3 regions of the Dysgonomonas sp. HDW5A genome follow, and region 3 is predicted to be linked to each of the others. Evidence: riboswitches for the same ligand, from Rfam matches in the RefSeq annotation. Region 3 holds a riboswitch; each other region holds the start of a gene.
What was found. Region 3 has a riboswitch for cobalamin ahead of G7050_RS11155 (cysteine-rich CWC family protein). Riboswitches for the same ligand answer to the same signal wherever they lie in the genome.
Positions count from the first base shown of each region.

Region 1: another riboswitch for cobalamin. It lies ahead of G7050_RS03725 (acyl-CoA carboxylase subunit beta); the one in region 3 lies ahead of G7050_RS11155 (cysteine-rich CWC family protein).
Region 2: another riboswitch for cobalamin. It lies ahead of G7050_RS09685 (cysteine-rich CWC family protein); the one in region 3 lies ahead of G7050_RS11155 (cysteine-rich CWC family protein).

Region 1 is NZ_CP049857.1:893,762-898,043, forward strand. Features, by position in the region: gene G7050_RS03720 (acetyl/propionyl/methylcrotonyl-CoA carboxylase subunit alpha) at 1-1,080, opposite strand, end outside; gene G7050_RS03725 (acyl-CoA carboxylase subunit beta) at 1,098-2,642, opposite strand; cobalamin riboswitch at 2,891-3,099, opposite strand; gene G7050_RS03730 (hypothetical protein) at 3,145-4,002, opposite strand.
Region 2 is NZ_CP049857.1:2,321,268-2,325,549, forward strand. Features, by position in the region: gene G7050_RS09680 (phosphoenolpyruvate carboxykinase) at 24-1,760, opposite strand; gene G7050_RS09685 (cysteine-rich CWC family protein) at 1,921-2,124, opposite strand; cobalamin riboswitch at 2,196-2,458, opposite strand; gene G7050_RS09690 (hypothetical protein) at 2,810-4,282, opposite strand, start outside.
Region 3 is NZ_CP049857.1:2,676,919-2,681,200, forward strand. Features, by position in the region: gene G7050_RS11140 (LysR family transcriptional regulator) at 1-88, opposite strand, end outside; gene G7050_RS11145 (NAD(P)H-dependent oxidoreductase) at 201-794, shown strand; gene G7050_RS11150 (hypothetical protein) at 902-1,882, opposite strand; gene G7050_RS11155 (cysteine-rich CWC family protein) at 2,171-2,392, opposite strand; cobalamin riboswitch at 2,724-2,926, opposite strand; gene G7050_RS11160 (acetate uptake transporter) at 3,230-3,826, shown strand; gene fabD (ACP S-malonyltransferase) at 3,926-4,282, opposite strand, start outside.

The sequences.
Region 1 (4,282 bases), 1.8 Mb from region 3:
TCCTGTACAGGGTGAAAATCCCGATTGCACATCCTCGGCATTGATACGACATTCGATAGCCCAACCATTTAGTTTCACATCACTTTGAGTAATAGGAAGTTTTTCGCCATTGGCTATCCGTATCTGCAATTCGATCAAATCAAGACCTGTTATCATTTCCGTAACAGGATGCTCTACCTGAACACGGGTATTCATTTCCATAAAAAAGAAATTACCTTGTTTATCAAGCAGAAACTCAACTGTCCCCAGACTGATATATCCTGCACCTTTCGCTAGAGAAACGGCAGCAGTAGCCATTTTTTCACGAAGTTCTTCGGATAGAGCAGGTGATGGAGCTTCCTCTAACAGTTTTTGATGTTTGCGTTGTACAGAACATTCACGTTCTCCGAGATGGATTACATTTCCGTGTGAGTCACCCACTATCTGAAATTCGATATGTTTGGGATTCTCCAAAAAACGCTCAATAAATACCGACGGATTATTAAATGCATTTTGGGCTTCAGATGAAGCTGAGAAATACATCTGCTTCATTTCCGATTTCTTATAAACCACACGCATACCACGTCCACCACCTCCGGCAGAAGCTTTTATGATAAGTGGAAAACCTATCTTTTCGGCAACATCCAATGCTTCTTCTAGTGTATCAACACTTCCATTGCTTCCACCCAACATAGGAACATTATTTTTTGCAGCTATTTCTTTGGCAATTACCTTATCACCCATATTTTGAATAATACGGGGCGAAGGCCCTATAAATACAATACCTTCTTCGGTACAACGAGTTGCAAACTGTGCATTTTCAGACAGATAACCATATCCCGGATGAATAGCATCGATATGATTTCTTTTGGCTAATAACACCAATGATTCTATATCCAGAAATTCGGGAATACCGCCATTATCTATATCGGGAAAATCGACAACTTTATCTACTGCCGACAAATAAAGAGCATTGGGCTCTTTAAGTGTACGAATACCCACCGCAGTAATCCCCATTATTTTGGCAGTCTTAGCTATGCGAATAGCTATCTCACCACGATTGGCTATTAATATTGATTTTATCTTATTCTTTTGTTTCATCTTGATTCTTATCCAAATTAAAGAGGCATATTGCCATGTTTGCGTTTTGGCTTATATTCGGTCTTTCTTTCGAGAGTCTTTAAAGATCTGATTATTTTATGGCGAGTCAGAGCCGGATCAATAACCTCATCTACAAATCCTTTTTCATCAGCAATATAAGGGTTGGTTACCTCTTCCCTGTATTTCTGAGTCAGTTCCTTTTTAAGCACCACCGGATTTTCCGATTCGCTCAACTCTTTTCTGTAAAGGATGGCAATTGCTCCATCGGGTCCCATTACTGCAATTTCGGCTGTAGGCCATGCAAAACTAAAATCGCCACCAATACCTTTGCTATTCATTACGATATATGCACCACCGTAAGCTTTACGCAAGATTACTGTAATCTTGGGAACTGTTGCATAAGTATATGCGTATAGTAATTTCGCTCCATGACGAATAATACCATCATGCTCCTGATCTGTTCCGGGTAAAAATCCGGGAACATCCTCCAGTGTTATAATAGGTATATTAAATGAATCACAAATATTGATAAAACGAGCCGCTTTTATGGACGAGTCAATATCCAATGTACCAGCCATTACTTTAGGCTGATTGGCTACAATACCTACCACCTGACCATCCAGACGGGCAAATGCTGTAAATATATTGGCTGCATGGTTTTCGGCAACTTCCAAAAATTCGCCTTTGTCGACAATCAGCTTTACAATATCTTTTACATCATAAGGTTTATCGGGATCATCGGGTACGATATTTCTCAAGCTCTCCTCTACCCTGCTGACAGGATCTTCCGATTGTATCAGTGGAGGATTCTCCATATTATTGGATGGCAGATAAGAAAGAAGTTTCTTTACTCCCAAGATCGTATTTTCATCGTCATTGTAAACAAAGTCAGCAACACCCGATTTAGTTCCGTGAACAGATGCACCTCCTAAATCTTCGGTAGATACTGTTTCGTTCAGAACTTCTTTTACCACATTAGGACCTGTTACAAACATATAGCTTGTGTCAGCCGTCATAAATATAAAATCGGTAAGAGCTGGAGAGTATACTGCACCTCCAGCAGCAGGTCCCATTATTACTGAAATCTGAGGGATTACCCCCGATGACATTACATTCCGTTTGAAAATATCAGCGTAACCATTCAAGCTGCTTACCCCCTCTTGAATACGGGCACCACCCGAATCAATAAGCCCGACAACAGGTGCTCCGGTTTTTAGAGCCATATCCTGTATTTTTACAATTTTAGCGGCATGCGAAATACCCAATGAGCCTCCCAATACACTAAAGTCTTGTGAATAGGCATAGACCAATCTTCCGTTTACAGATCCGTATCCGGTAACGACTCCATCACCTAAAGCTTCAACCGATTTACCAAACGAACCGCCTCCTACTGGAGGTGTATAAGCATCTGTTTCTTCGAATGTTCCTTCATCGAACAATAACAGAATACGTTCGCGGGCCGTTAACTTTCCTCGCTGATGTTGTCTTTTATAGTATGCTTCACCATACTGTTTATTTAATAGCTTTTCGCGAGCTACAAATTGTTCGTAAATTTTTCTCATTTTATTACTATAAAGATCCAAGACCTATTTAATATTTTTACCTACTAATATCTTTACTATTAAATCAATACTATATAATCTGCTTAACTTTACTCTGTTTTATCCAAAATTAGCGGTACAAGTTATAAAAAAGAAAAATTATAATTCTCTCCTACCCCATAAAATGACAATATGTAAAAATAATGACAGAATATTTACCAATCGTAAACATCTATAGTTAAGATTCTTTGCTTTGTTTCCCGAAAGCATCCGAATTCATTTATTTTGGCAGGTCTTCTGACTTACTTCATCCTGAACATCCTTCCCGTTTCATATTAAGAAACAGTGGTATAGAGTATTGTTCGAGAACTGTTGGCGAAGCTTACAGCAGCGGGTCTGTTCCCGATTTTCACAGGATTCCCTTTTCATTATTCTTTCAGCAATGTGACCGAATAACACCAAAACGATGCTACAAATATAAGTCATTTATTTTATCTATATCTCCTGCTAAGTTCTTTCTGCTTCAGCAGCCAACACTTTCATGCAAACCTACGACTTTGACTAATTGATCTTTGTCGGCAAATGACGAAAGATAAACCGTTGGTCTATAAAGATTATAATTATATGTCGTATTTAAGACCAAATCTGGAAAGCCATCATTATCAATATCACCTATAAATAATACCCTAAATATAGCATCTTCAAAGGTAGGGGTAGATGCTATCAATTGATTTATTTCTTTTCCGTCCTTATTCCCCTTGATATATAGTTTATAATTACTTACAATCATTTCATCTTTATTATACTCAGCAGGTTTTAAATCACCTGTTGAATATAGTGTATACGATGAGCCATTATATGTAAATGTCATTTTCTCATTCGGTTCAATAAAATCTTTGTCTAATGGTATTGTCTTTATCTCGTGAGATGACAAACGAGGCGAACTACTTATCAAGACCAAAGAAGTATCAATATGAGAAGTCTTAACTTCCCACCCTGTCCACTCTGATGAGTTGTGTTCGTTTTCATCCAAAACAACATCAAAAGCTTTTTGAATGGTAAGTGTAGTAGGTGCAATATAATATTTTCCTCTATCCCGAAAAATACCAAACCAGCCTTTATGTATCATTACGGGAGAAGTTTCATCTCCATGAAAAATACCTGTCGATAATACAAACAAAGGTAAATCCTTGCTTTTAGGATAAAGCTCTTCATCTATCCACTCCATATTATTAAAAAGGGAATCCGAACCTGCAATGCTGTCTTTTACTGCCAGAGCATCTCCTGCCATCTGAAAATCACTTTCATTCTTCGTTTTTGACGTCTCTTTACAAGCTATTAACGAGACACATGCCAATACCAGTACTATTATTTTTTTCATTATGTTACCAAAATTATTTTAAGCAATAATCCGAATCAGTTATTGAATTATTTTATCTATTTATATAAGGATCATTGAATAGCTAGACAAAGAAAAAAAGAACTCGTAAAAAAATTGTCACTTTTGTTACTTTTGTAACCTTTTCAACTATTAATCACTAATAAACAACGAATTAACAAATATCAAAAAGTAACATTCAGTAGTCAACTTTGTCACCTTTATTGTTTACTTTTTGTAGCTAATGACACTTTTTCGTAACACTTTTCAGTTACTGATTGGC
Region 2 (4,282 bases), 360 kb from region 3:
AGTAATGAAAAGGTATGTGACCTTTATTCATTTATCAGACTGAATAATTCTTCTGCAGCTAAACGTGGACCTTCTTTAGTTTGACCGTCAATAGCAAGAGATGTATGTATTTCACCGATCTTAACTTGGTTCTCATTCATCTTTGTGAAGTATTGGCGAACTAATTTCTCCGCAACTTCTCTTTCCTGAACAGGTCCGAATGGGTTTGCAAAATAAGATTTTACTAAACCAACCTCAGTTGTAGTTCCTTTCGCTTTTCTTGCTCCGTCTTCAAAAACCTCGATAGCTTTATCCAGATTATCGAAAAATTTAATTTTCTGATCGGTCTCAGTATAATTATTGGCATAAAGCATATAATCTACTTTGTATCCTTTCGAAATAACTTCATAAGTTGAAACCGGAATAGTTACACGGGCATTTACTTTATCCGGATTTGTATATATTCCACGGTCTAATTGTTGATAAGCGTATGAAGGATCAAGGTCATCCACACGGACAAATGCTCCGATCTCAGTACCATATCCTTTTACCGAGCCATCGGCTTCGATATTCAAATAACCCATGTCATCGAAAATGATACGCATGTGTCTGATATATTTTTCATTCAGGTTGCGGAATGCCTCTAGGCTTTCAGATTTTCCGGCACCACTATCACCCATGATGATGATATTTGATTCTTTTCCGTTCTTCAATGCAATGTTTACCATCGCACCGTGTATTGGTAAACGACCATTCTCCATTTGCTTCACATTGTGAAGTGTAAGGAGCATTTTTTTCATATAACCGAAGTAGTCGATATCATCGCAATAGTTTGCATATCCGATAAGGATGTCATTCTGTTTGTCTTTGTAGTAGAAAGTACGTTTTTCTTCATGACCGTCGGCATAACCAAATACATAGATCATATCGGGTTTCTTACCGATATAACTGCTTGGTGTTGCTAATTCGAAAAGATTAGACAAGCCTAAACCGTGATCGATAAAGTCTTTGTGGAAATAAACAAATGTAAGCATATTGCCAACCCAGGCAGGGAATACAAACCATTCATCGTCATTCAAAGATATATTTGCAACGGGATTCGAAGAGTGTTCCTGAAAAATTCCGTCACGTGTATTTCGCTTAGTATAAGTAATCAATGGTGGTTGAAATATCACAGTACTAATAAATGGCACTGCCGATAGTCCTTTATATTCAATAGGACAATTCCATGATACTTCGTCATTCAGGATAAGACCGGCATTAGCCCCTGCAATCAGTTGACGATATACTCTGTGTTGGAATCCCATAACCGTTTCTTCGATGCGGCGATAGGTTGCAAGGATAAGGTCGTTGAATTGAGAATTTGCCTGAGTAAACCTAACATCTTGCAAACCTTCGCCAAGGCTCGAGTTGCGTACAATAGAGATGCGGTCTAAACGTCTCCAGTATGAATATAATAGTTCGATAAGTTCAATGAAAAGATCTTTATCTGCGAAGCAAACCGAATATCTATTGTCTACTTTTACTATCTCGTTTTCGTCACAAACTGTTAGAAACTTGAATACTTGAACAAGTGATTGAGCAAATTCATCATCTTTATTATTGAAGTATTTAATATAATAGTCATATATAATGACGTTATCTTTCTTCAATACCTGAATAAATGAGTCGATTACTTTTTTAAAACCATAACTATTCAAAAGTTTCTGACGGTTGTCACAATATTTCAGCGAGAAATTAATCATCGCTTTTCCTCGACTGATTGTAAATTCGTTTAGCATTGTTTATTCGGTTTTGTTTATAATTTTAGTTATTAGAATCTTTTTTGATAACACTGAGGGTATATTTCATCTTATACAAAATCTATTTCCAAATTTAATCATTTTACTTGTATTAAAAGAATTGATAAATGACTAATTTCTGTTTTCAAATTTAGCATCCTTATTCAATTGTTTTACTTACGGATAAAAGTGAAAATTTGTCGTTTATTTTCTTCAGGCAATCAAAGCAAAGACAATTTCCGTATGTGGTCTTGATGTATTCTCTGACTCCTTTCTCCAGATTTAATTTTGTGCAGTTACACAATTCTATCTGATCCACTCGACAGGTGAATGTAGAAGAGCAACTAGGACATGTTTTATCCATTCTTTATATTTTTAAAGGTCAAATGGTTTATTTGAATGATGTGTTGCATTAACTTTATTTCCCGAAAGTTGTTTGCCTGTACTATTTTCGGCAGGTCTTCTGACTTACTTCATTTCTAAACACCCTTCCCATCCTTCAGCTGGCAGTTATCAGTTATCAACAAATTTGTTGTTTACTGCTTTCTGTTCACTGTTTGCGACAGTGGTTTGAGTATTGTCTAGAAACTCTTAATGAAGCTTACAGCAGCGGGTCTGTTCCGGATTTTCACCGGATTCCCTTTTCATTATTCCATCGAGCATTGTGATAGAATAACACCAAAAACAGTTGTAAAGATAATAAAATGTCTGATTGATGTTAGCTAAAGAAACAAAAAAATCTTTCCTAAATGAAGGAAAGATCTTTTGTTCCAAGAATGTGCCTATAGGAGAAGGAGAGTCCTATATAAATTGAGATATTATGGAATGTGTTTTCCGGGCACAGCTTTAGATTTCGAGTTAGTAATTGATTGTTTGTTATATATCTGTTTAATATATTCTATTTTAATGCAAATTAAGCCATAAAGCATCAAGCAGGCTATAACCAAAATCTCTTTTTTTTCTCAGATTTGCTATTTAACTATATATAATAAAACAGCCCTCTCTCGAATATAAGAAAAGGGCTGTTCTATTGTATAAGAATCTTTAGTTTAGAATTTTAAGCTTATTCCTCCAAGGGCATTAATTCCTTGATTGGTATAGCCGTAATATCTTTCATATTTTTGGCTCATAACGTTGTTTGCTTTCACATAGAATGATAGCCAGTCTAATATGTTATAGCTTCCTTTGATATTTAGCTCATTGATATTGTTCATATTGGTTGAAGCATTGTTTACATATGTCTTACGTCCTCCTTCGAATATGTAATTAACTGAGAACGTGAGATTCTCGATAAATGAAAAATCAGCATTAAAATCAAGAGTGAAGCTGGGCAGTCCCCATGCTTCTTTTTTGTCAGGGGCTGTATCGGTTAAAGTATATTTGCTGACACTGTAAAAGTGAGTCAGAGCTTTTAAAGAAAGATCGGTATATGGGATCAATTTTGTTTTTAATGCCCCGCCAAAATGTCCGGCACCTAAATTTGCATACATCATTTCAGATACGTTACCCCATGATGGTGATTCGTTTGGAACAAACAGGTGTTCGTCTTTCGTATATTTATAACCGCCGAAGATGTCAAACTCAAAACCACTTATAACTCCCGATCTTACACCAATTTGTGCGTCGTATAATGTTTGAGAAATAAATACACGTGATGCGGGGTTGATATATCGATTCACACGGTTCATTTCTACAACATTATTGTCATTTATGCCTCCATCTACATTGAAATACAATAAACTTTTTTCATCGAAGTTCCAAGATGTTTTGATTGCCGGAGCAACTACAAATTTGTTCTCAATGTCAGATGCCCAATTTATGTTAGCACCTAAAGACAATTGAAAATTTCCACCTTCTATACTATAATATGGCTTAGCTTTAAAAATAGTCAGATTATGAAACGGATCCTTATCTAACAAAGGAAGAAAGTCTGTATTGCTAAATGTTTGGAAAAATATACCTCCTTCTACACCGGCTTTATGATCTGTTTGCAGGGGAGCTGCAATGTTAACCAAGGCGTCGAATATACTTCCCGAAATACCGTCATAATTTACATTGGGGCCATATTTAGTAGAGAAGTTATTGTATTTTACATTTGCAGAATAATACAATGCATCGTTTTGTTCTTTGGATGTTATTCCTGTTTCAGCTTCAATAACATTAATATTCTGATTGTTCTTCATAAAACCTTCATAAAGAGAAGGATCTTGATCCGCCGCACTGAATATGTAGGGATTGCCATAATAGTTAAAGGTGTTATTAAAGAATGATCCGTTCACATGCCATGTTAATGATTCAAAGTCGTGGCTGTATTTTGCTTTTATCAGATTCTCCATGTTTTTAGCTTTGGCTTGGTCAAGAAGAGAATTTGGATTTAGGTATTTTATTTTACCATCAGTAGAATTGTGGGTTGCAAAAATATCTAACCGGTCATTTTTTGAATCCACTATTCTGTATCCGGCCGCACCATCTAAGTTGGAATACATACCTGCTCCAAACAAGAAATAGCCACGATGTTTACT
Region 3 (4,282 bases):
GAGATATGTATAGCTTGTTTGCAGCAGCCGTAAGTGATCCTGTCTCGTATATTGCTTTGAATGTTCTGAACCATTCAAGATTTACCATAAATTTTATATATTATAATTGTGATACAAATATATGAATTATATTATTTTGATTATTAATTAATCCTCTCTATTTTTGTATCGTAATTATAAAAAAGATCAATATTAAGGTTATGAAAAAAATATTTGTAATAAATGCAGGTCAAAAATTGGGCGAATCGGAAGGTCAACTGAATAAAACATTATCAGACTGGACTGCCGGTTATTTTAAAAATAGTGGAGAATATGAAATCAAATTTACCGATATAAATAGCGAGTATAATTTGAGCGAAGAGGTCGAAAAGTTTGTTTGGGCAGACGTAATTATTTATCATACACCTATCTGGTGGTTTCAGTTACCTTTTGGCTTTAAAGAATATATTGACCGTGTATTTTCCGAAGGTCATCAAAAAATCTATGTGTCTGATGGTAGACGTTCGGCGAACCCTACACGTAATTATGGAACAGGAGGGGCTTTGCATGGCAGAAAGTATATGTTGACTACAACGTGGAATGCTCCGGAAGAAGCTTTTACAATTGAAGACGAATTTTTCAGACAACACAGTGTGGATGATGGGGTCATGTTTGGATTTCATCAAATGAATCAGTTTATAGGATTATCTCGAATAGAGAGCTTTCATTTTTATGATGTGATGAAAAATCCACAGATAGACCATTCAAAAGAAATATATCTCAAACATTTGGAGAAAATAACACCTTCTCTTTAAACAAGAATTTATCTAACTAACCTTTGTTTGCTAAAGGATATCTTTTCGAATATCAATATGTAGATTGAAAAAAGGTCGGGACTAATTTTAGTCCCGACTTTCCTTACTTATGTATTTCCCATGCTAAGGGCTAGATCGCGTTGTTGATTGAAAAACCGGATACGTTCCATTTCTCCACTCTCCGAAATTAAGGTAGAATACCTTTTAAGAGAGTCTATCCATTCTTTTTGGATGTTACAAACAGTCAGGTTCTGAGAGTCTATAATGTTGATGGAAAATACCCTTAAGAAACTATTTTCACTACCCCCGTATTCGAAATGTATGTAGGAAGACTCTAAGTCGATATTCGATATATAGATGCTTACCTCTGTCCCTGTTCTCTGCGTGCCTTTTGCAGCTATAGATTCAAGTTCAGATATCATCTCCATTAATTCATTCTTGATAAGTTTGACATCTATATCTGATAATAAATTTAGTTTATAAAAATAATTGACATCGCCAATGAACGATTTAAACACATTCTGATCCATTATAAAAGTTGTGTGTGAAATGTGTCTGTGTTCGGCTACAAACCTTTTTTCAGTATCTGAAATTTTTAGAGGAACCACCATGTCCTTATAAGTTCCCATATGAGGGGTTGCCTGCATTTGATATATCCACCTGTATAAACGAAATTTGGCAATATGCCGATAAGGAAGATAAAACATATAAGGCAAACTGTTTATCGCCAGTCGTGCTTTGGAGTCCTCAGATTTATGCATTTTTTGAAATAGCCGAATACAATGTTCCAGTTTTTCACAGTAGTAGTCGAGAGGATTCTTTTGTTCGTTCAGGTTCAAGTCTAAATCTAAATCGTAGAATGCATGTTTCGAATTTTTTATATTTACAGTATTATCCAGTGAAATAGATAACTTCGAAGATATCAGGAATGCTTCCTCAAGAGTAAAAGGAACGTCTCCTCTCAGCCGGCGATAGACTGCTTCTTTACCCATCGAAAGTATGTCCATAAGGAGATTCGCTATATTGATATCGTCTGATACATTATTTCGGATAGCCGCAACGAGTTCATCGTTTAGTTGATTTTTCATAAAAATATTTCTATTGCTGAACAGAGAATTCTGTAGATCAGTATAAGGTTGATAAAAGTACAGAATTTCATTTAGCCTCTTTGTAGTGCAGGAGCCCCATTGTCCTAAAAAGGATTAAATGATGTTGTAGAGGGTATAGAAGTTTTAATTTTAGATTTCGTTTGTTAATAAATTCGAAGATTTATGCGGATTCTTCTTATATATACTCTTTTCTTGAAAAATAAAAGACACTCTTATACAAGAGTGCCTTTCGTTATTTCGGTAAAATGCAATGTTTCTTTCAAACAGTCAAACAGTCTTTTTTTTATTTAGAAATTTAGGATTTATTCCAATATTATAAAATGTGCTGTTTGCTACTTCAAGACATGTAGGACAAAGGCATCCATCATATGTATCTTTAACATAATCGCGTAAACCTATCGCTTTATTGGTTTTGGAGCAATTGCATAATTCAACTCTGTCTTCTCTGCATCTGAATGATGTCGAACAACGTGGACATATTTTTTCCATAATTGTAATTTTTTAGTTTGTTATTTAATTTAGGTCTCAGGCCTATTTATTATCTATTCCAGAATAATATCTGCTTATCAATATTTTACTTGTCAAAGCAATAAATAGTTCTGTGAACTTAAGATACTTTCTGTACTTCCTATTTATGAAGCTTTGCTTCTGTAAAATTTTTTCGCTTTTTCGGATTGTTGGGTAAGTATAAATACAGACTTGTAGATAACGGAATATACATAACAAACATCCCCGAATGTGAGATGATGTATATAAATACCAATTAAATAATCAAAACTGAATTTTACTTTGTGCTGAATTGTCTTTAATCCACGAAAGACAAAACTATTATTTTATCGGCAGGTCTTCTGACTTACTCTGTCTTTTAGAACATCCTTCCCGTTTTTCAACAGTGGTTTGAGATTTGTTCTTAGACCGGTGTAGAGTTTACAGCAGCGGGTCTGTTCAGGATTTACACCTGATTCCCTTTTCATCATTTATCCGAGACAACGGATCAATGACACCAATAATTAATAACAAAGTTGTGAATAAAAAATGAGAAAGTTGTTCAAAATGGAAAATTAGTTATTAACAATATTGAAAAATGTTTTCCAAAAAGAAAATTATGTGTCGTATATCGCTCTGTTGGATGTCTCCTTTATCTTTCAGTTTTATGAATAAAATTCAAACATAATCTTATGGAATCAACTTTTTTGAGAGAACGTAATCTGTAGAATAAGCAACATAGGTAAACGTGATAAGAGGGCGTGCTTTATAGATTCTATGATTGGAGTGTTGCTGTAACTTTATATTTGCTATTTTTGCGCCTTCAATTAAAAATTATAAATGGAAACAAAAAACGTGAAAATTGAAGTTGCCGATCCTACCACACTCGGATTGTTTGGTTTGGCGATTGTAACACTTGTAGCATCATCTCAAAAGATGGAATTGACTTCAGGTCTTTCTTTGGTATTACCTTGGGCTATATTTTTGGGTGGTATTGCACAATTAATAGCTTCTTTATTTGATTTTAAGCATAACAATTTATTTGGAGCGACAGCCTTTAGTGCCTACGGCTTATTCTGGATTGGTATGGCTATGAGCTGGTTGATCAAGCTTGGTTGTTTTGGGGATACATTGGCACAGGCGGTAGATGTAAAGCAATTGGGTTTTGTTTTTGTCGGGTATATGATATTGACAATTATCTTTACTATATCAGGACTTAAAATGTCGAAAGCGATGTTTGTTCTTTTACTTCTAATTGTAGTCTTATTCTTAGGGCTAGCATTAGACTCTTTTGGTTGTGGTCATGTATGGCATGCGGTAGCAGCTTATGCAGAGTTGGCTATATCGTTGCTTACATTCTATGTATTAGCAGCAAAATATTTGAATAGCTTTTTCGGTAAAAATATTGTGCCTGTAGGAAGTCCAATATTAAAATAAAAAGTTTATTTCAGTTGAAATAAAAAAAGGCATCTCTTTCGGGATGCCTTTTTTATTATTTAGTGTAAGCAGAGTAATAAATAATCTGCGATTTTGATCTTATTGTTTTCCGCTGGTAGCAATTTCTTTATTGATCTTTTTAACAAGACCTTGAAGAACTGATCCCGGTCCTAGTTCTACAAATTCAGTAGCACCGTCAGCAATCATATGTTCAGCCGATTGAGTCCATTTTACAGGAGCAGTCAATTGAGCAATCAGGTTTTTCTTGATTGTAGCAGGTTCTGTTTCAGCAACTGTTGTTACATTTTGATATACAGGGCAAATAGGAGCCGAAAATTCAGTTTCGTTAATTGCTTTCTCTAATTCTTCTTTAGCCGGATTCATCAATGGAGAGTGGAATGCACCACCAACACTAAGTTTTAGAGCACGTTTAGCACCAGCCTCTTTTAATAATTC